Regions from separate parts of the Brevibacillus sp. SKDU10 genome, predicted to be linked through region 3. Evidence: predicted binding sites of a transcription regulator. Region 3 holds the regulator's gene; each other region holds the start of a gene.
What was found. The regulator Rex, encoded in region 3, represses fermentation and respiration genes when NADH is low (regulators of the CRP and FNR family bind a similar motif). The targets are predictions, from matches to a motif close to TTGTGAAATATTTCACAA.
Positions count from the first base shown of each region.

Region 1: a site for Rex is predicted at 2,301-2,318, ahead of nirB (nitrite reductase large subunit NirB). Genes of this name have one in related genera too.
Region 2: a site for Rex is predicted at 4,915-4,932, ahead of scfA (six-cysteine ranthipeptide SCIFF). Genes of this name have one in related genera too.

Region 1 covers NZ_LSSO01000002.1:29,691-37,530, forward strand. Annotated here, with positions in the region: gene AYJ08_RS00200 (ribonuclease FAU-1 family protein) at 1-431, shown strand, start outside; gene yunB (sporulation protein YunB) at 450-1,154, opposite strand; gene AYJ08_RS00210 (Cof-type HAD-IIB family hydrolase) at 1,299-2,081, shown strand; gene nirB (nitrite reductase large subunit NirB) at 2,350-4,785, shown strand; gene nirD (nitrite reductase small subunit NirD) at 4,834-5,160, shown strand; gene pflB (formate C-acetyltransferase) at 5,521-7,785, shown strand.
Region 2 covers NZ_LSSO01000011.1:4,341-12,180, forward strand. Annotated here, with positions in the region: gene AYJ08_RS01450 (hypothetical protein) at 34-237, shown strand; gene AYJ08_RS01455 (protein adenylyltransferase SelO) at 419-1,894, opposite strand; gene AYJ08_RS01460 (DUF3147 family protein) at 2,184-2,522, opposite strand; gene AYJ08_RS01465 (MarR family winged helix-turn-helix transcriptional regulator) at 2,506-2,931, opposite strand; gene scfB (thioether cross-link-forming SCIFF peptide maturase) at 3,236-4,642, opposite strand; gene scfA (six-cysteine ranthipeptide SCIFF) at 4,720-4,869, opposite strand; gene AYJ08_RS01475 (hypothetical protein) at 5,446-6,060, opposite strand; gene AYJ08_RS24225 (hypothetical protein) at 6,740-7,300, shown strand; gene AYJ08_RS01485 (hypothetical protein) at 7,313-7,840, shown strand, end outside.
Region 3 covers NZ_LSSO01000172.1:31,980-39,819, reverse strand. Annotated here, with positions in the region: gene dinG (ATP-dependent DNA helicase DinG) at 1-901, shown strand, start outside; gene AYJ08_RS15210 (ComEC/Rec2 family competence protein) at 981-1,922, shown strand; gene AYJ08_RS15205 (redox-sensing transcriptional repressor Rex) at 1,934-2,557, shown strand; gene AYJ08_RS15200 (amidohydrolase) at 2,595-3,887, shown strand; gene AYJ08_RS15195 (hypothetical protein) at 3,985-4,164, opposite strand; gene AYJ08_RS15190 (hypothetical protein) at 4,298-5,008, shown strand; gene AYJ08_RS15185 (cell wall elongation regulator TseB-like domain-containing protein) at 5,027-5,509, shown strand; gene AYJ08_RS15180 (hypothetical protein) at 5,705-6,235, shown strand; gene AYJ08_RS15175 (AAA family ATPase) at 6,228-7,724, shown strand; gene AYJ08_RS15170 (WIAG-tail domain) at 7,838-7,840, shown strand, end outside.

The DNA.
Region 1 (7,840 bases), on a different contig from region 3:
ACTGGGTAACGTGTAACGGACAAGACATTTGTATCGCTGATGATGGATACGTCTGGATACAATGCTTTCCTGCGGGGCGGCATTATGTCATGACTGCGATGATAGATGAGACAGGTAAGGTAGTCTACTTCTATTTTGATATTGTTCTTAGGCATGCTATAGGGGAAAATGGTGTTCCTTGGTATGATGATCTGTATCTAGATTTAGCAATGATGCCTTCTGGGAGTACTGAAGTTTTGGATGAGGATGAACTGGAGGAAGCGTTCCAAAACAACACGATTAGTGAGTGGGAGCGTGATTTGGCCGTAATGGAAATGGAACGGCTGGTCACAGAGGTAGCAAATGATACATGTATCTTACCAAAGCTGGTGCTAGCTCATGCTACAAAATGGCGAGATATCGTCCTGCAAGGAAAAGAATCCTCCCAATAAAGGAGGATTCCTTCTGTATTATTTAGCAGGTGGCTCGACCTTCATTCTAGGAACCTCTGGCTTGCCTAGCGGATTGTTGTACAGATAGTCTGGCACTTCTCCCACGACAAGAGAGTTGGTAATGGGAATGGAGGTTGTGACAATGGTTTGATCAGTTGCAAAAGGTATGATCACTTGCAAACGAACTTCTACTTGCAGATAGATTGTTACCATAACCATATTAATCCCAGCTTCGGATAGCTTAGGATCAAGCCATGTTTTTGCAGAACCAACAGGGCTAAAGGTGATCGGTAATTTAGGCCCCGTATCGGACAAGAAGGAGCTGCCTGAGGCTAATCCAAGAGGTACGCGAGCTTCAACTTTTTCACTTTCAAACTCTTTTAGTTTGTTTTTAATGCGTTGATTGGCTTCCCCCATGATTTTTGAATATCCTTGAAAATTAAAATTGATAGCGCGTATTTTATTATCGCTATCCTTTTCAATGTCTAGAACTTCGGCCGTATTCATATCAATTTGAGCGATCTTTTTGGTCACCGCGTCTGCGATGGCCTCTTTGGCAATTTGCTCAGATTTCTGTTTGGCGATCACTAATAAAGTAGGTTTAATTTTTTGCTCTAGGAAGACGATACTCTGGATGATGATTGCAAGAAAGACAATGAAGGTAATAAAAAAAATTTTCTTTTTTGACGTCCGAATGCGCCGGCGTCTCATGCGAATAGCCATCTAGATCACCCCATCTGTAGACTATATGTTACAAATAGGGAGAAACATGACAGCTTGCCTTGGGTTCATGCAAAGAACTTCATTTATGAAGTGGGAATATTTCGTTTATAATGAACAGTAAGTCAGAAAAAAGGAGAGAAGCGCATGCCCTATAAGGTTATCTTTTTTGATATGGATGGCACGTTGTTAAATGAGCAAAAGCAGATTCCAGAGGATACTCGAAAATCACTCTGTCAGCTTCAGGATAACGGGATTCATACGGTTATTGCTACTGGGCGCTCACCGTTTCATGTTCGTGAGTTCGCAGAAGATTTAGGAATTGAGACACTGGTGTGCTTTAATGGTGCTTATGTAGAGCACAAAGGGGAAGTGGTCTATTCTACTCCTATTGATGTTAATAGTATTGAGAAACTATACCAGCTTGTGATGGCACGTAATCATGCACTTGTGTATTTGAGTGACGACTCCTTTTATGCGACACATGAGGGAAATGAGATGGTGAATCGTGCCGTTTCTTCTATTCTATTTGACCCACCCGGCATGAATGCAGAGGTATTCCGTAACAAGCCGATTTACCAATGCTGGCTTCATTGTGCTGAAGGGGAAGAAGGGGTCTACGAGCAAGACGATGCGCTTCAAAACGTGCGTTTTTTCCGTTGGCATGATGTGTCCTTGGATGTGATGCCAAAGGATGGCTCTAAAGCAAAAGGCATTGAAGCCTTGCTACAGTACCTTACAGTAGATCGATCAGAAGCGATAGCCTTTGGTGATGGCAAGAATGACATTGAGATGATTCAATTTGTAGGAATGGGAGTAGCGATGGGGAATGCGCATCCTGACGTATTTCCACACGCAAACTACATGACGAAGCACGTAGATGAGGGCGGTATTAGCCATGCTTTAAAGGAATTGAACATCTTGTTATAGAGGAAAGCCGACCGTCTTCATCTGGGACGATCGGCTTTATTTCATTAGCTAGATAAATTGTCATTTTACCTGTGATTTACCACACATCTGCTGGTCTTTTTCTATACTATACTCGGTCTGTACACAGATAAAAAAAGCAGTAAAATCCTTGGTATATCAGTGCTTTACATGAAGTAAAAATAGATTATGCAACGAATGTAGAATCACGTAGAGTTATTTTTGTGCATTATTTCACAAACAAATATAGAAGATTTTGGGAGGATTGTCTATGAAGAAGCAACGTCTCGTATTAATTGGAAATGGTATGGCTGGCGTCAATGTTATTGAACAAATCTTAAAGCACAACAAAGAGATGCATCATATCACAATCATAGGAAACGAACCGCATCCTAACTACAATCGCATTATGCTTTCGTATGTGCTGGAAGGCAGTAAAACGATTGATGACATCGTGTTAAATGACTATAGCTGGTATAAAGATAATCAGATTGATCTACAAACAGGTACAGCGGTGACCCGTATTGATACCGAAGCGAAAAAGGTGTATACGGATAACGGATCGGTATTTTCTTACGATCAAGCCATTATCGCTACTGGCTCTCAACCATTTGTTTTACCTATACCTGGTGCGGATAAACAAGGAGTAATTGGCTTTAGAGACATTCAGGATTGCAATCAGATGATGGAAGCTGCTAAGACCTGTAAAAAAGCTGCCGTAATTGGTGGCGGTCTGTTGGGCTTGGAAGCAGCTAAGGGCTTGGTTCATTTGGGGATGGAAGCAACGGTCGTGCATTTAGGCGATGTTTTGATGGAACGGCAACTGGATGATATAGCAGCAAACATGCTAAAAGAAGAACTAGAGCGTCAGGGAATCCGATTTGCAATGGAAAAACAAACTGTAGAGCTACTTGGGGACGAGCGTGTCACGGGACTGCGTTTTGCAGATGGAAGTGTATTGGACGCCGATTTTGTTGTAATGGCAGTGGGAATCGTACCGAATACCAGCGTGGCCAAAGCAAGTAATATTGAGGTAGCACGAGGGATTGTTGTAAATGACCTGCTACAAACATCTGCACCAGATGTGTATGCGGTTGGGGAATGTACCCAGCATCGCGGACTTTGCTACGGTTTGGTAGCTCCTTTATTTGAACAGGGTGCTATATTAGCCAAGCATTTATGTGAAATAGAGACGAAGGGCTATGAAGGCTCCGTTGTATCTACTAAATTAAAAATTTCTGGAGTTGATGTATTTTCAGCAGGTGAATTTCAGGATCAAGCGGATATGACCATCGTACGTATGCAGGATGATTGGAAGAAAATCTATAAGAAAATTCTGATTCGAGACAACAAAATTGTCGGGGGGATCCTATTCGGCGATGTTAGTGAGTCTGCTCGCTTACAAAAGCTGGTCAACACCCAGACAGAAATGACGGACGAGGTGTACGCTTCCATAATGGGCGGAGGCGCTTGTTGTGGTGGAGGAAATCAAGCAGCTTTAGTAGCCGAGATGTCTGATGAAGAGATCATCTGCGGCTGTAACGGTGTCACAAAAGGCAGTATCGTGACAGCGATAAAGGAACAAGGCTGCTCAACTGTAGATGAAATAAAAGCCTGCACAGGTGCAGCACGGTCCTGCGGGGGATGTAAGCCAATGGTGGAACAAGTGTTGCAATATGTGCTGGGAGATCAATTTGATATCAATGCGAATAAACAGGGAATCTGTGGATGTACTACGTTAAGCCGTGATGAAATCGTAGCTCAGATACAAGAGATGGGTCTTACTACGATTAAAGAAGTAATGCATGTATTAGCATGGAAAAATCCAGAAGGCTGCTCCAAATGCCGTCCTGCATTGAACTATTACTTAGGGATGATTCATCCGACAACGTATCAGGACGAAAAAGCTTCTCGCTTTGTGAATGAACGTTTAAACGCTAACATTAATAAAGACGGTACTTATACGGTAGTACCACGTATGTACGGCGGGGTAACGACAGCGGAGGATTTGAAAAAGATTGCTGATGTTGCTGTGAAATATGATGTGAAAATGGTCAAAATGACAGGTGGACAGCGAATCGACCTGGTGGGTGTACAGAAGGAGGATTTACCAAAAGTCTGGGCAGAGCTTGATATGCCGTCTGGTTATGCTTATGCCAAAGCCTTGCGCACAGTGAAAACCTGCGTTGGTTCTCGTTTCTGTCGATTTGGGACTGTTGATTCGATTGGGATGGGTATTGCTTTGGAGAAAAAATTCGAGCGTCTCGATATGCCGGCTAAATTTAAAATGGCGGTAAACGGTTGTCCGCGTAACTGTGCCGAGTCCTGCACAAAGGATATCGGGATTGTCGGTAACGATGGCGGATGGGAAATCTATGTTGGCGGTAATGGCGGTATTAAAGCACGTGTTGCTGATTTATTGTGCAAAGTAAAAAACGATGAGGAATTAATTGAGATTTGCGGAGCAGTCATCCAATACTATCGTGAAACAGGCAAGTATTTAGAACGTACTTCTGAATGGGTCGAGCGAATGGGATTAGAAATGATCCATAAAAATGTGGTCGAGGATGTAGAGAATCGTCAGCAGCTATTTGCTCGTATCGAATTAGCGCTTGCCCAAGTCCAAGACCCGTGGCAAAAAGTACTACAGGATCAAGAAACCAGAACAAAGTTGTTTGAACCAATTAAGGTGGAAAGCCTGTCATAGTACAGAAATGATAATGGACCAATGTCATGAAAAAAGGGGGAAAACAGCATGGGAGATTTCACTAAAACAATAACGATTGGACGAGTGGAAGAGTTCCCTGTTCAACTGGGGAGAGTGGTACAGATCGGAGAGGAGCAAGTCTGCGTCTTTCGATTGTCGGATGGGAGTATGTATGCGCTTGAGGATAAAAGTCCGTATCGAGGAGGACCTTTATCAGAAGGGATCGTTTCTGGCAAATATGTCTACGATCCTCTCTATGATTGGAAGATTTGCTTAGAGAGCGGTCAGGTTCAGGCGCCTGACACAGGCCAGGTCAAAACCTATCCATTACAGGTAATAGATGATATTGTTTCGATTCATATGGAGTGCAGGTAAAATGAGTGATACAGGTATATAACCTGTATCATTTTTCTTTTTTTAGGATCCAAAATGTGTTATATATCAACGGTTTTTAGTGTTAAAACAGTTTTATAAATGAAATGAAACAAATTTGTGAACCATATCACAAAATGGGTGTATATGTGATCTTTTTCACACACCGAGGCGCAATCTCTCTTGTATGATGAAACTGTAAAGAGCAGTTGTTCAGAATCGAAACAAGCTCTTTTACGAAATAAATCCTTCAATAGCTTTTTAATCATATAGATGGCCTTCGTTACAGGCAGAGACACCTCATGTAAAGAGTTGTGCTGCCGAGTACAGAACAACGAGCCAATACTTGAGGAGGTATGTAAGATGGCGATTCAAGAGAAAGACCTGCAAACATTTGAACACGCATGGAGAGGCTTTAAGCCAGGGAAATGGATGAAAACGATTGATACTCGTGACTTCATTGAAGAAAACATCACTCCTTACCATGGCGATGATAAATTTTTGGCTGGTGCTACTGCTAATACAAAAGCACTATGGGACATCATCTCTGACTTAACAAAAAAAGAACGTGAAAATGGTGGGGTTCTTGATGTAGATGTTAACACTCCTTCTACTATTACATCCCATAAACCAGGTTATTTGGATAAGGATAAAGAAAAGGTTGTAGGCTTACAAACAGACGAACCATTCAAGCGCTCGCTTCAGCCTTTCGGTGGAATCCGCATGATGATTGATGCTTGCAAAGCGTACGGCTTTGAAGTGCCGGAATCAATCATTCAGTTGTTTACCGATATTCGCAAAACACATAACCAAGGTGTATTCGATGCCTATACAGAAGAAATGAAAAAGGCTCGTCGTGCAGGTATTATCACAGGTCTTCCAGATGCTTACGGTCGCGGCCGCATCATTGGTGACTACCGTCGCGTAGCTTTATATGGTGTTGATCGCCTAATCGCTGAGAAAAAAGGCGACCTCCAACAATTAGAAGTAGATGCTTTAACAGAAGATGTTATTCGTTTACGGGAAGAAATCTCCGAACAAATTCGCTCCCTTCAAGAACTAAAATTGATGGCAAAAGAACATGGCTTTGATATCTCTGTGCCTGCTAAGAACGCACATGAGGCATTCCAATGGCTATACTTTGCCTACCTAGCTGCTATTAAAGAACAAAATGGAGCCGCAATGAGCTTAGGACGTGTGTCCTCATTCTTAGATGCTTACATTGAGCGTGATCTTGCTGAGGGTACATTGACAGAAGAAGCGGCACAGGAATTAGTTGATCATTTCGTCATGAAGCTGCGCATTGTTAAATTCCTGCGTACTCCTGATTACAATGAGTTATTCTCCGGCGATCCAACCTGGGTAACTGAATCCATCGCTGGGATGTCGTTAAGTGGCAAAACTCGTACAACGAAAAACTCTTTCCGTTTCTTGCATACACTTTATAATCTTGGTCCGGCTCCAGAGCCAAACTTGACTGTTCTTTGGTCTAAAGATCTTCCTGAGAACTTCAAAAAGTTCTGCTCAAAAGTATCCATTGAAACAAGCTCTATCCAATACGAAAACGACGATTTGATGCGTCCATACTTTGGTGACGATTATGGTATCGCATGCTGCGTATCCGCAATGAGAATTGGTAAGCAAATGCAATTCTTTGGCGCACGTGCTAACCTTGCGAAAGCACTGCTTTATACAATTAATGGTGGTGTGGATGAGAAATCAGGCGTACAGGTAGGACCTCAATTCGCTCCTATTACTTCCGAAGTGCTTGATTTTGATGAAGTCATGGCGAAGTTCGACAATGTTATGGAGTGGCTCGCGAAGCTATACATGAATACATTAAACGTAATTCATTACATGCATGATAAATACTCTTATGAGCGTATTGAAATGGCATTGCACGATCGTGAAATCCTCCGCACGATGGCTTGCGGTATCGCTGGTTTATCCGTAGTAGCAGACTCCTTATCTGCTATCAAGTATGCGAAAGTAAAACCGATTCGTAATGAACAAGGTATTGCGGTCGATTTCGAAGCAGAAGGCGAATATCCTCAATATGGTAATAACGATGATCGTGTTGACTCCATCGCAATTGATATCATGGAGCGCTTCATGAACAAAATTCGTAAGCATAAAGCCTACCGTAATGCATTGCCAACAATGTCAGTACTCACAATCACCTCCAACGTAGTTTATGGTAAAAAGACAGGTACGACTCCAGATGGACGTCAAGCTGGTGAACCATTTGCACCGGGTGCGAACCCAATGCATGGACGCGATAAAAAAGGTGCTTTGGCATCCTTGTCTTCCGTAGCTAAACTTCCGTATGAGCATAGCTTGGATGGTATCTCTAATACATTCTCAATCGTGCCAAAAGCGTTGGGTAAAGACCTAGAATCTCGGGTTACTAATATGGTTGCGATGATGGACGGTTACATGACGCCAGATGGCGGTCATCACCTAAATGTAAACGTATTTGACCGTGAACAATTGCTGGATGCGATGGAACGCCCAGAAGATTATCCACAATTAACAATTCGCGTATCCGGTTATGCGGTTAACTTCATCAAATTGACTCGTGAACAGCAATTAGATGTTATCAACCGTACTTTCCATGGCAAAATCTAGGCTTACATGTATCCCGACTGTTTCCGAGGCAGCTAGCTGGCTGCTTCGGACAACA
Region 2 (7,840 bases), on a different contig from region 3:
GATACAACACATAAATTGGAAGGTGAATGTAACATGCCCCACGTGCATTTAAGCGAAGAAGAATATCAGGTCATGATGGATCGAATTTACAAAATTATTTCTCGTACGGAAGAATTGGATCACGTGACCCATCATCTTATCTTTGAAGTATGGAGAATTCTCCATTTCGGAAAAGTGGACAGCCGTTCTCCCATGCAAGCATTACCAAAAGCTGAGTCCAAAAGCAATTCGTATTAACACAAAAAAGCTCGGTACTCCAAAAGGAAGCACGAGCTTTTTTTCATGAAATGAATTCATTAATCCTGGCTATCTGATTGCTTGCTTCAGCAAAGCTTCAATATAATAAAAAGGTGCTTGGTAAGCCAAGACTGTACAAACAATGGATGTAGCCATCTCATCATCAAACGGCTCTATACAATCAGGTCCCGCAATAGGTTCGGTAAGGAATAGCTGACTGCGGAGGGAGTGTACAGAATTCAGTCTGTTCGATAGAGTGAGCGTAAGGATTTGAAAGAGCAACAAGAAGCCGCTCCATCAGGCTGTAATCTCCTTGTTGTACTGCGCTTTCTAAAGCTTCTTCTACCCGATGATTCCTTGGAATTAGCGCAGGATTGCTGTTTTGCATCAATTGATACGAGGTTGATTTCGATTCCTGCTGCCTGCCTCGGCGAGCCTGCCACATTTCATGCCACTGGGCAAACTCTGAAGTTCCAGACAGAACCGTATCCTCTAGCCTACCAAATGTTAATGCAAGGAAGGTATTGGTATAGTCCGCACGATACTTCTGCATCATAGTGAGGAGATCTTCAATAAGGGATTCATCCTGTTTCTCCTCATTACAGATTCCTAGCTTTGCTCTCATTCCCGCAATCCAATTACTGCGATATAACTCAGTAAAATCTGAAATGGCATCCTTGGCCAGTTTGACCGCCTGCTCATGATCGTCATGGAGCAGAGGCAAGAGTGTTTCAGCGAATCGCGCGAGATTCCATGCAGCAATACGCGGCTGATTGCCATAGGCATAACGCCCTTGAATGTCTATGGAACTAAATACTGTTGCCGGATCATAGGCATCCATGAAAGCGCAAGGACCATAATCAATGGTTTCTCCACTAATGGCCATGTTGTCGGTATTCATCACCCCGTGAATAAAGCCTACTAGTTGCCACTTAGCAATCAGTGAGGCCTGACGATTGATGACTTCCTTGAGTAATGAAAGATAGAGATTCTCACCAGCTTCAGCTTCTGGAAAATGTCTTTGCAATGTATAATCCGCTAAGATTCGTAGATCATCAATCGTGCCCCATTTTGAAACGTATTCAAAGGTGCCGACACGAATATGACTGTCAGCCACTCGTGTTAGAATTGCACCAGGCAAGTCAGCTTCACGAATGACTGTCTCACCGGTTGTCACCACCGCTAGACTGCGGGTAGTAGGAATACCAAGGGCATGCATTGCTTCGCTGATGATATATTCACGTAGCATCGGTCCAAGTGCCGCTCGACCATCGCCCCGACGAGAGTATTGCGTTTTTCCTGAACCCTTTAGTTGTATATCAAAGCGTTTACCTAGAGGAGTGATCTGCTCTCCAAGCAGCAGAGCCCGTCCATCTCCTAACATCGTAAAATGCCCGAATTGATGCCCCGCATAAGCTTGAGCAATGGGAAAAGCACCTTCGGGAATTCGATTGCCAGCAAGCACTTCTACTCCATCTTCGCTTTGAAGTGCCTCCATGTTTAACCCAAGTGCTTCTGCCAACTTTTTATTGAGAATAATCAGCTCTGGTGAGCGTACAGGGTTTAAGTTGAGACTTGAAAAAAATGATTTTGGCAAACGTGCATAACTGTTGTCAAAGTTCCATCCTGCTTCTTGCATTGCTTTTCCCTGCGTCATCGGATCTCCATTTCCCCTTTTCTTATTTATGTTGTTGTCTCCTTAATTTTCCTTCACATCAAAATCATTGATATTCTATATGTCCCTTTGGCTATCTCTATCCAATCCCTTTTAGTGTCTACTTTTGCCAATTAATTATACCCTTTCCACACTTTCTCATCTATTTTCGTTTTTTTGAAAACAAGTAAATTCCTATTATACTAGGCAGATAGGCAATCAACTTTATGAAAAATAAAAAAGAGAGCTACTCCTGCCCTACTTCAAACCATCATTCTTCAACCTATCCGCATTATACAAATTGCTTTACAATTAAGTCTTGAGCATATAAAAATATCCCCCATCCTACCACACCTAAACCTAACGCAGCAAAAAGATGCAGAGAATGATGCAGAGATATTCCTACAATCACCAGCATAACCACTGTTGCAGGAAGCCCCCACACCACTCCTAAAGCAAATCTACTTAATGTTTCCATATGCTCACCCTGCACATAAAGCCAAAAAATGCTCAAAATACTAACGATAGGTAAAGCTGCAATGATTCCACCCTGAGTAGGAAATCTGCGCGAGACCTCAGTGATTATTCCAATAATAATTGCCGACACGATAATTTTACTTAGTGTGTACATCTTCTGCCCTCTCCTTTATTAAAGTAAAGGCGTCTAAAACGAATTGCCTCTCTTCAGCAGTCATTTTTTCAAAAAGAAGGTGTTCAAGCTTTTCTTCATCGAGACTGGAATGACGGTGCAAAACCTCATTTCCCGCGTCAGTAAGTTTAAGAATTACTTTTCGCTCATCAATTTGACTGCGAGTTTTAAAGACATACTCTTTTTCTAATAGGCGCTTGATGTGTTCTGAGGCTGTATTATGCGACACCTGAATAGCTTGAGCAATGTCTTTGATCCCAACTTCACTCTCCTTTTGAATCACCTGCAAAATCCTAATACTCTGGTGAGTAATCTTTTCATTATGGTTATAGCGTAATTGATAGTATATGTCGGTCCATAGTTGGTTCAATTTTACAATTTCTTTTGTCATCTAGCTCTCCTTTATATCGTACATCAAGAATATATCTTATAATACGATACAGATTCATACAATGCAACTTGCAAGAACTACTCTTGTGACGTGGCAAGTAGCTTTTTACCCTTCCTATCCCTAAATATAGAACACTGTTCCTCATTTGCATAAGAAAAATTCCCCACCTTTTCCTGTGCCATTTCATATTTTATCCCTTAGTTACCACCTCAATATTGATGTATATAAAAAAGAGTTCCATATTACTATAGGAACTCTTCTCTACTGAAAACACATGGGCTATTTATTTTTAAAACAATACACATTAGTGATCCCAGTCCACGATTTGCTCCTCCATAGCGCTGATCGATTCGGCTACCTTAACCATCATGGAACATTCAATTCTCTTCCGGAAGATATCACAACTGAAGTCGTAGGTTCCATTGAGGGAGCCCGTCACATGAAGCGCATTAGCAGGACAACCACCACTACAGTACAGTTTTGCCCAGCAGTCCTGACATTCCGGCTTCGAATAGCAGTTGCTTTCTTTAAACTTGTATTGCAACTCTGGTTTGGTAAGCCCATCCCAAATGTTCCCGATACAATAATTCTCATCCCCTACAAATTGGTGGCAAGGGAAAAGATCACCCCATGGAGTGACAGCAAGGTATTCGGTTCCTGAACCACAGCCAGCAATTCTTTTCTGAATACAAGGGCCTTCTGAGAGATCAAGCATATAATGGTAGAAGGTAAACCCATTGCCCTTTTCCTTACGTTGAAGCATTTCCTTCGCGAGAATTTCATACTGGTTATAAATCTCTGGGAGGTCATTCTCGGTTAGCGCATAGGGCTCTCTTGGATCACAGATAACAGGCTCCATCGAGAGTTTGTCAAATCCAAGGTCTGCAATATGAAAAATGTCATTGGTAAAATCGAGATTGTTGTGGGTGTAGGTTCCACGTACATAGTATTCTTTGTCTCCACGCTTCTTGACAAAATCCTGGAACTTCCGAACAATAAAATCGTAGCTTCCCTCTCCAGTGACTGTTTTGCGAAGTCGATCATGAACCTCTTTTCTGCCATCAAGACTTAATACAACATTATACATTTCTTGATTTAAGAAATCGGTAACCTCATCGTTAAGTAACATACCATTCGTAGTAAAGGTGAACCGAAAAGTCTTTTTGTACTCTTTTTCTTTACTTCTTGCGTAAGCGACAATCTGCTTGACAACCTTCCAAGCCATAAGCGGTTCTCCGCCAAAGAAATCGATATCGAGATTTCGGTGGTGACCCGAGTTTTCCAATAGGTAATCGATAGCTCTTTGCCCAACCTCATAGCTCATGATTGCTCTGTCTCCGTGGTATTTCCCCTGACTAGCAAAGCAATATTCGCATGACAGATTACAGGTATGCGCAACATTGAAGCATAGAGCCTTTACATAGGTCTGACGATTTCTCAGATCAATAGAGAGGTCCTTAAATTCATCCTCAGTAAAGAGTTGCCCATCTTTTTTTAGCTCCTCAACATCTGCTAAGGTTTCACGGATATCCAGCTCAGAAATGGCACAATCATGTGCATACTTTTCCAGCATCATTGCCACTATTTTTTCTGTAGAAGTATTTTCGTAAAGTGCGATGATTTCATAAGCGAGGTCATCGACAACATGCACCGATCCACTGTAGGTGTCAAGCACAATGTTGTATCCGTTTAGTTTATATTGATGAATCATACTTGATAATCAAGCTCCTTTTACCCATAAAAATTGCCGCCCATCCGCAAAGCAGTTGGGCGGTACATTTCAATTACCTATCTGTTCAATTTGTTTTCACATTGCTGATTGGCAATTCCACAGGAAGTTTTGCAAGCAGACTGACAGGATGTCTGGCATGCGCCACATCCACCAAACTTTGCGGTATCCTGCAATTTACGCGTGCTCAATGTTACAATTCTTTTCATGATGTACAACCCCTTTTAGCTATTTTGAAGCAATGAGAATCAATATCGTGAATTTTTTCACATTATTACCTAGATAATTTTAACAACGCCTCAGGTTGACGTCAATTATAGCTAATGTCTTATCTGTGAAACTTCACTTGATTTCGCTTATATAAATGTATCATCTATCCATAAAAACCAATTCACGGAAGAATATCATCTTTTTTTTCGTAAAATGCTCGCTGTGGTGACGATACACCTGCAACTTGCACTGCTGTAGGATCAAGATACAATACAGCTTTGTAGCGGTAGCTGATCAACAGATTGGTGAAGGCTTGCATATGGAGGATCAACATCAAAGGGGAATTTCATTTTATCGGTAAATGACTATAGGGCTTCATCGAACTTCGTGCTTGCGAAGTGATTAGAGACGTTACGGCCTGACAGCACAGCGATGAAAGTACGCTTGAATCCAAAACGTTTATTAAGGCTTGTATTTTCAACCGTTTTTCTTTAGAAAAAATGTAAAACCCTTGCCGCCATACCTCGTTACCTGTTCATTTTACCAACTGGGGGAGTCAGCTCCCCCGCTGCGTTCTACTTCAATACATCTACTACAAATTTTGACCAGCTTTCTAATCTTCCATATATATCCGGCTGTAACAACTCCTCGATGGTTGTCCACTTGCCTTCCAACTGATCAATTTCTCTTACATTCACAGTCGCATCTTCATCTAAATCAAGTGTTACAAGAAGTCCAATATGTACTTTACCTACTTCTTCTAAGTCATCATTGATAAAGCCAATCGTGTTAAACTCTCGATCTGCTGCTTGAATGTCCAGCTCTTCCTCTAGCTCTCTAAGTAAATTAATCTCTAAAACTTCCTCGAAGCTGCTGGTATTTTCGTCATTCATGTGACCTCCCGTACCTAATGACAGCTTGTCATGCAGACGTGCTTCTCCCCCGCCTGATAGACGTTTGTACATGAACAGCTCATTGCCCTTGCGAATCACTACATATGGAATTGGTTGCTTAAAGCCCGGATCTTCCTCAGCATCTCCGCGTCTCATAACAGAATAATGAGATGAAATATTACTCATTAGCCTCGTGATTCTGTCAGGTTCCTTTTCAATTCCTTGGAAAGCCAACCGCTCATTATCAAATAGTTCCGTTCGTTTTACCACTAAAATTTGTTCATCCATTTTACCCATTGTTAATGCTCCCTTACGTAATATCAATTTTCCTCATCACAAATCGGTTTATACCCTCGCCTTACCATGCCCATTTCCTATCAAGGAGAATAAGTTATTAGAAATTGCTCTTGTTTTAATCCATATGCAAATCGAGATTATTGCATACTCTTCACAATAAGGATCAGATGCTAGATTCATTCATGTCTTTCTAGCGTTATTCCTAATAAATTACTTTGTATCATGAGCAAGCCAAATTTGCTAATAGAAGTCTTTAGTATACAGTAAATTTGTTAACAGATGTTTGTTTAGCAAATCGTAGGAAAATTGCTTCAATTACGCTTCGTATCTACAGCTACATTTTGAAAGAATTTCTGATCTAGTTCCTCCTTCTAACTTTTTGTTTGCTTTTTTCTTTATGTAATCCCTCTCCTCATCTTAAACAGAGAATTCATGCAAATAGAAGTCAATGCGAAAAAATAATTGATAGTGCTAGGTAAATATACTTGATAAAAGCAATTAGAAACAGCAGGATAAATCTAACACTTCCATCTAAAAAGCTAAAATACAAGATTAAAGAATAAATTAATCTCTTGTTCTTGCCTATCGTATTACATAAAGTTTGATATATATTAGAATAATGTGTATTTTATGATTACCTATCTATTGGACTATAAGTAAATATAAAAGAGGGATGTACATGTTACGAAAAATTAGAAGCCAAGAACTAGAACAAGAAACGCTAGAATTAGATGATCATATCCCGTTCAATGCTTACTGGAAAACTCCCTTTGCATTTCCTATTCAATACTGGAGAACTGGAGATTTAAAAGAATCTTTTATAGAGATTGGGATTAATTCAGAATCAGGTGAATTACTCTCCATTACATTACTATTACTACCTTCTGTATTTAATGGGTCTCCCACTTTCTTAGATGGTCAGAAAGCTATTGATCAATCTGGCATCCCAGTCTTTGATATGTCTGCTTGGGAAGATATCAAATATATTGAACAGTTTCTTGTTAACTTATGGGGGCCAAGCAACAAACCAAGAAGTTATTTCAACAAAGAATGGTTAAACAAACAGATGGCAGATGCCGTTCAGTTTGCTTTTGATGATGCTGTTAAAAAGGGGAAAACGTGCGATGGTAAACATGTCGTCGAATATTTAGGTGAAAAAATCACTATTTATATCGGCGAAGGTTTTCCTAGTACTGCTTATGGTCCACATAGATACACATTAAAAGATTTTGATTATTAGGAAGGAGTTAATATGTTTATTATTAATTATCAGCTTGCTTTGTCTGAATCAGAACTTGCCTCCCTTACGTATGAAGAGTTTTTAGAAGACTACGGTGATGATTTCTTAGGGTTGATACTCTTTTCTTTTAATGAGCAGGAATATGGATATTATTGTGAAGATGCTACGGTCCATGAATTCAACTTATTCCGAGAATGGATTATCCTTTGGTTTCGACTGTTAAATGATGCTGTTTTATTATTAAAAAAGGAGGGTTATGCTGCTATTAAAACCATAGAGGAACCTGATAACTGGATCGTGTTCAAAAATAGTAATGAAAATGTATTGATTGATTTCGTACTGGCAACAGATAGGATTCCTAATGTAGTCGTGTCTGCTGTTCCTCTTTGTGGCATCTATGATGCTGGATGGGAAAATGAGATTATAAATAAAGCACAATTTCTTTCTGAAATTAAAACAAAAACAGGCGATTTCATTCAAAAGATAGAAAGATTGAATAGCAATCTTGCAAAATCAAGTGTAAACTTTCAAAAACTTAAA
Region 3 (7,840 bases):
GGATGAGTATGTAAGCTGGATGGAAATAGAAACAAGAACGTCCCGCAAACAACTCTTTTTCTTTAAAACGCCACTGGATATAGCTGATACCTTGCGTACTACTTTACTGGAGCCAAAACGCAGTATTATTATGACCTCAGCGACACTAACAGTGAAGAATCGGTTTACTTACTTTATGGAGCGAATGGGTTTTGCTAATCTGCCTGAAGAACGAGTCGAAACACTCTCACTCCCATCGCCCTTTGACTATGCGAAGCAAGGACTCATCCTGATTCCCTCTGATTTCCCTTCTGTAAACAAGGAAGGTGAACAGCGGTTTGTTGAAGCCGTTATTGCTGGCTGCGTTGATGCTGTTCGAGCAAGTGAGGGGCGGACAATGATTTTATTTACCTCATATAGCATGCTTAGAACCGTTTATGAAGGAATGAAGAACTTACTAGAAGGTGAAGAGTTTGAACTATTAGGCCATGGAGTAGATTCAAGTAATAGAAGCAAGTTGGTACGTCGCTTTCAAACCGGGACAAAAACAGTGCTTCTGGGAACGAATAGCTTCTGGGAGGGTGTAGATATACCTGGAAATGTACTAAGCTGTCTGATCATTGTTCGTCTCCCGTTTCAACCGCCCAACCACCCACTATTGGAAGGACGTTCGGAGCGGTTGAAGGCCGAGAAAAAGAATCCTTTTATGACGCTTTCCTTGCCCCATGCAGTTATTCGTTTTAAGCAGGGAGTGGGCCGATTAATACGTCAACAGACAGACAGCGGTGTTGTAATTGTATTTGATACACGCATAATTGAATCTAAATATGGTCGTATGTTTTTGCAATCTTTGCCGCCTTATCAGGTAGAGACTGGTCCATGGACTACATTACGTGAGCGAATAGCTCCTTTTTTACGATAAAATCATTTCCTAGGAAAAATAAATCTAAAATGATTGTATGAATTTTACCCAAGCCATAAGGTAGGAGGGAAGCAGATCCATGACTACAAAGCGACATAACCTATTTCTAGTTATTTGTATAGGCATGATGATCTTTGCATTATCCCAAACCGTTGAAGCAAGCCGGTCCATTGCGATAGCACATCAGCTACAGCATATTGAGGACCCCGATGCTGTTGAACAGGAGGAAGATTTTGTTGGGCTTACCACTACTTTTTTCTCTTTACCAGAAGGAGAAAGTACGCTCATTCGCTTCCCTTCTGGTAAAACGATGCTAATTGATACAGGGAGCGAAAAAGATACGGAAAAATTGGTTTCCTTGCTACTTGAGCGCCATGTTACAAAAGTAGATTACCTGTTATTGACAAACGATTTACCTACTCATATCGGTGGCTATGATAAGCTTGCGGAGAAAATTCAATTTGATAAGATTTACATGCCGAAATTGACAGCCTTCGCAATTCACAGTAATATCCATATATCTAGGGAAAAGCAAGTTGTGTATGTAAAGGAAAAGGATCAATTACTGGATGGGAAAGATGTGGTGATCACATTTTTACATCCTAGCGAGAACCTGTTTTTATCACCGCAGGATAATTCGCTTGTGTTTTGTCTGACCCAAGGAGAGCTCCAATTTTTGTTCACCAGTGCCATCAATGAAAAAGCAGAGGAGCGTTTGCTTGCGAAATACCCTTCTTTACTGCCGGCTGAAATCTTAAAGGTTGGGGCACAAGGTAGCAATCAGGCTTCTATTCAATCCTTCTTAACTAAGGTTGATCCCCAGATTGCTGTTGTGCAGACCGGTATTGTGCGTGAGCAATGGAAAGACTCCATGCGTGAGGTGGTGGAGCGTTTGGAGGAATCATGGGCAGATACGTATGTGACTAGCCGGGATGGGTCAATTACCATTCTCTCTAACGGACAAGATTACAAGGTTTTAAAGGCAGTCAAGACCTCTACACGTGATAGACAACGAAGTTAGGAGTGCAATTTATGGGGAAAGTACCAAAAATTTCTGAAGCGGTCGTTCGCCGTCTGCCGATCTATTTGCGATATTTAACAAATCTACAGGAACTACAGGTAAAAACGGTGTCTTCCCAACAGATGGGCAAAACAATGGATATTAATCCAGCCCAAATTCGAAAGGACCTGTCTGCATTTGGTGACTTTGGTAAAAAAGGCATTGGCTATGACGTAGATTACTTGATTGAAAAGATTCGTCATATCTTGAAATTGGACCAAGTGATCCATGTAGCGTTGGTGGGGGCCGGTAATCTAGGTCAAGCGATTTCCAATTACAATGTGTATTTAAAAGATAACATGAAAATTGTTTCCATTTTTGATGCCGACCCGCAAAAAATAGGTAAGGATTTAGGTGGATTGGTCATTGAATCGATTGATAAAATGGAAGATATCATCAAGGAAAAGCAAATTCGGATGGCGATAATTACAACGCCAGCCTCCGCCGCACAGGAAGTGGCAAATAAACTGATCGAAGCTGGAATAGAAGCGATCCTCAATTTTGCCCCAACAACCATTCGCACCGAAAAAGAAGTAAAAATTGATCATAACGATTTGACTTCCAGCTTGCAAAGCTTAGCGTATTATTTAAACTAAGTAATAACTAACAGATAAAGGGAGAGTGTCTACGTTGATGAAAATCATTACCAACGCAACCGTAATCACTGTTAACGAACAAAATGAGGTTATTCATAATGGAGCGGTTGGCTTTGATGGGGGAAAAATTACATATGTAGGTAAAACGCCTGAGGATTTATCAGCATATGACGAAATCATTGATGGAACTAATAAATATCTTATGCCAGGATTAATTAATACACATGGTCACGTAGGCATGTCTCTACTGCGCGGCTTTGCGGATGACCTACCTTTAAAACAATGGCTGGAAGAAAAAATGTGGCCAATGGAAGGTCAATTTACAGCGGAGCATGTGAAATGGGGTACAGCTATTTCCATTATCGAGATGATTCGTACCGGTACAACTACCTTTGTAGATATGTATGATCATATGGATACAGTAGCACAGGAAGTGGAAGCATCCGGGATGCGCGGTGTACTATGCCGTGGGGTAATTGGTTTCTGCTCCGAAGAAGAACGCCAGCAGAAATTGCAAGAAGCGGCATCTTTCGCATCACGTTGGAACGGTGCAGCCAACGGTCGTATCCATACAATGATGTCGCCGCATGCACCTTATACGTGCTCTCCTGAGTACATCCAGCAAATCCTTGAGAAGGCAATCGAGTTAAACATACCATTACATATCCATATGTCTGAATCAAAAGCAGAAGTGGAACAAAACGTTCAGGATTACGGTGTACGCCCTGTTGCTCACTTAGAAAATCTAGGTGTATTTAATCACCCTACACTAGTTGCCCATGCTGTGCATTTAACGGATGAAGAAATTGATACATTAGCTAAATATGATGTTAAAGTAGCTCATAATCCAATTAGTAACTTAAAATTGGCAAGTGGTGTAGCAAGAGTACCTGAGATGCTTGCGAAAGGTGTTTGTGTAAGTTTGGCAACTGACAGCTCAGCAAGTAACAACAACTTGAATCTATTTGAAGAGCTAAAATTAGCAGCTATCCTGCATAAGGGTGTTTCCTATGACCCAGAAGTGGTTCCGGCAGAAGAAGCGCTTCGCATGGCTACACGTTATGCGGCAGATGCTGTGTTCCAAAAAGACAGCTTAGGGTCCTTAGAAGTAGGGAAAAAAGCAGATATGATTATGCTAAATGCTGCCCAAGCACATTTCCAACCGGCAAATGATCCGATTTCCCATGTCGTTTATGCAGCAAATGGCTATGATGTAACAGATACAATTGTTGATGGGCATTTCTTAATGAAAGATAAAGAGTTAATCACAATGGATGAACAAAAAGCAATCGCTGAAGTGAACCGTGTGTTTGCATTATTAAAGCAATAAGCTCATAAAAGTCGCCTATCCATATGACAAAGGCTCCTGCCAAGTGGTTGATACGGCAGGAGACAGTGTAGTGTAGGTGTGTAGGCAGAGAAAAAATTTAATCCGTCCGTTGCATCTCTGTTTGCCATAAATCTGTAAGTGAGGAGTGACGAACAGAGAGCGTAGCGGTAGGTGGCAAGGTACGCAGCGGTGAGGACAGACCTACCCAGGATTCGTACAAATCGTGTTGTTCCCAACCCTGTTTAGGTAGGACAAGGCTCCTGTCGGTTTGATTCACACGCTCACCTCCTTGTGGTGTACTGATAGTATGGCTACTTCTCATGACTCTATAATTAGTAAGTTTTCCACGTGGTTCTAAAACCTTCTTGTATCTCATAATTGTTAGGAGATACGTAAGGGAGGGGTTACCCATGTACGTGAAGCAACGGTATCTTTGGCTGTTGGTGCCAATAGTAGCTTGCTTATTTGGTTTGGGTGTATTGCTGGGGCAAGCAACAGACAAGCTATCTGTAGCACAAGACAGGACGAATGAGCTGAATGATAAAAGTAGCTGGAATGCGGATCAAAATCAAAATAACACCAATCTAAAACAATTGATTGACCAGCTTTTTGCAGAGAAAGCAACTCCATTTGGAGTCAAGATACAGAATCAACCTTTTACAGGGAGCTATCGAGGCAATCACTTTCAACTAACTGGGGCATTACAGGGAAAAAAAGTGAAAATTGAACGTAACAATCGAGGTGCTTCGCTCGTCATAGATAATGAACAACGGGATTTGAACGTACTGCCCTATGCCTTGTTTACACCATCTGAGCATGCCTCACTCTTGAAAGATCAAATTTCACAGCTACAGCCTGTCGCACTCGTTTCAAGAGATGAAGCAGGTTTGCGAGGGTATAGCGTTAGCCTACAGCCAGAAAAAGTCAAAGACCTTTTACGAGAATGGTTGGGACCATCTTTTCCTGTAGAAAATGAACTTGTACAATTGCAGCAATCAACTACAATTGACTATCACTTGTGGTATGATGATGAAAGAAAACAATTGAAGCGTATGGTCGTCTTGCTTCAGTTGAAGAACCAGAAGGGCGATAGATCAGATCAACTAATTTTTAATTTTTAGGGAAGTAGGAGAATCATTGTGTGGAAACGCATCTTGATCATTTCAGCATGTGCGCTTGTTGTGCTAGGCGTATCCCTGTATCAGCTACTTTCCAGCTTATTGTCTGAGCGTTACACCTTAGAAGCAGAGGCCAGAGCATTAGTAGCAGAAAAAACAAACATTGCTGAGATCGATACGATAGAAGAATATCGAGGACGGGAAGCCTATATAGTAGTTACAGGAAAAAACAAGGTAGGAACCCCAGTGGTGGCTTGGTTTAGCAAAGAACACGTCACATTTGACTTACTGGAAAAAGCTTTTCCACGCACGAAAGTTAAACAAGTAGCGGAAGCCTCATATCCAGGAGCTCAGATCGAACGCATTGTACCTGGCATAGAGGGTGATAAGAAGCTATGGGAAGTCACTTTAGTGGACAAGCAAAATCGTTACAACTACGTATATTATGATTTTTTGACTGGTCAAAAAATACGGGCATATACGTTAAATATTCCAAAATCATAAGATGACCCGTTCCTTCTGGAAAGGGTTTTCTTACTTTATCACCTTATTTCTATTCAATGGAATTGGTCGTAGTTCCAGCAAATACATAGCAAAAAGGTAGCATAAAAATGCTATACTTGGTTTCGTAACTGATAAGATAGCCGCTCTGAACGGAACAAATAAAAATTTTTATGAGTAAAGAAAGGGGAGTTATTGGTGAAATTACGTAAAGTACCTATGTTACTGTCACTGCTTGCCGCACTTACGCTCCTCTTTGGTGGCTGGTTTTTATACCAAAAGATGCAGATAGAAAGTCCATTACGAGAAAAGGCACAACAACTAACATCGGCTACCTTGGTCGATTTTAAGATGAATAAAGAACGTGTTGATATGAAGCTACAGGTCACAAATTCAGATAAATTTGTAGAAGAATACCCGGAGCTGTTAAAAACACTTCAAGCCTATGCACGCGGGAAGGCATTTGATATAATGCTTACCAATCAAGCTGATTCACTCAAGCCGGTCTGGAATGAGGGACTATTTGGACTAACAGAAGCCATCGAAGGCAAGGCTTATAGTAAAATTCCTACCATTTTAGCTCAAATGAAAGATCGTTATAAGCTTGATGAAGCATATGGACGCATTGACGATGCAAATGTTTATATTTTTTTGAAACGAGGAACTGATGAATACTACCAAATTATTCCTCGTAAACAGTCAACAAGCGAGGTGGCAAACCTTGGGTAAAGAAATATTGTTTGGTGTAGTACCAGCGGTTATCGTTTTCTTGCTGTTTTTGGGTATTAATATTGGACCATTTTTGCTGTTTGGGGCAATTTTAGCAGGTACATACTTGTTGTTTTCCAAACAAGGTGGCATGCAGATTGGTTCTGGTAAAAGCAAAAGTGGTAGTCAGGTTGTGAAGAAATCCAATATTACATTTGCCGATATCGGAGGACAGCAACGTGCAAAAAAAGAAATCAAGGAAGCCCTAGATTTCCTATTGCATAAGGATGCGATCGCTCAATACGGAATTCGTCCCTTAAAGGGTGTACTGTTAACGGGACCTCCTGGAACAGGTAAAACGTTGATGGCAAAGGCTGCCGCCAATTATACGAACTCTGCATTCGTTGCAGCATCTGGCTCACAATTTGTAGAGATGTACGTAGGGGTGGGAGCTCAGCGTATTCGTGAATTGTTTAAGGAAGTTCGTGCTTTAGCAGAGAAAAACAATCAAGATAGCGGGATTATTTTTATTGACGAAATTGACGTTATTGGTGGAAAACGCGATGGTCAGCAGCAAAGAGAATATGACCAAACCTTAAACCAACTGTTAACCGAAATGGATGGTATGACTACAAGTGAAAAACCGCGCATACTCATTATGGCGGCAACGAACCGAAAAGATATGCTTGATGCTGCATTATTGCGTCCAGGTCGTTTTGATCGCCACATCCAGGTCGATTTGCCAGATAAACCAGCCCGCGAACAAATATTAACCATACACACAGAAAATAAACCACTTGCACTTGACGTAAAATTGGAAAAAGTGGCGCAAGAAACATTTGGGTTCTCCGGTGCCCAATTAGAAAGTGTGTGCAATGAGGCTGCTATTTATGCAATGCGTGATAAATCCGATAAAGTGATGCAAAGTCATTTTTCACTTGCTATCGATAAAGTAATGATGGGGGAAATGACCGATCGTGAAGCACCTCAGACTGAGAAGGAGCGGGTAGCGATTCATGAATTGGGACATGCTATTGTAAGCGAACGAGTACGCCCTGGCTCCGTGTCACAGGTAACATTAACCCCTCGCGGACAAGCATTAGGTTATGTACGTCAAAACCCAATGGACGATCATTATCTTTATACCCGTGAGTATATGGAAGGGCAGATTATGGTTTGCCTTGCGGGTGCAGTGTCAGAAGAAATTTATTATGGCGGACGTAGCACGGGGTCTAAAAATGATTTTGAACAAGCCCTGCAAATGGCGCAAGAAATTGTTCAAAGCGGTATGTCTAAATTAGGGATTATTAATATGCAATATGCGGATAAAAACGCAGTCCATCAAGAAGTACATTCTATCATTGAAGGATTGCTTGAAAAAACACGGTCTTTGCTCAACGAACATGATTCAGTTTATCGCTATAGTCTACAGGTGTTATTGGAGGCTGAAGTGTTAAGTGGTGATCAATTCCGCGAAAAGCTGGCCGAAATAGATATGGTAGTAGCGTAATGACCGATGGATTCATCTATCGGTTTTTCTTTTTGTCAATTAAAAAAGAATGGTCATGTTTTTCTTTCCTACATACAATATCGTATTCATGACAATAAGGAAAGGAAAAGAATATG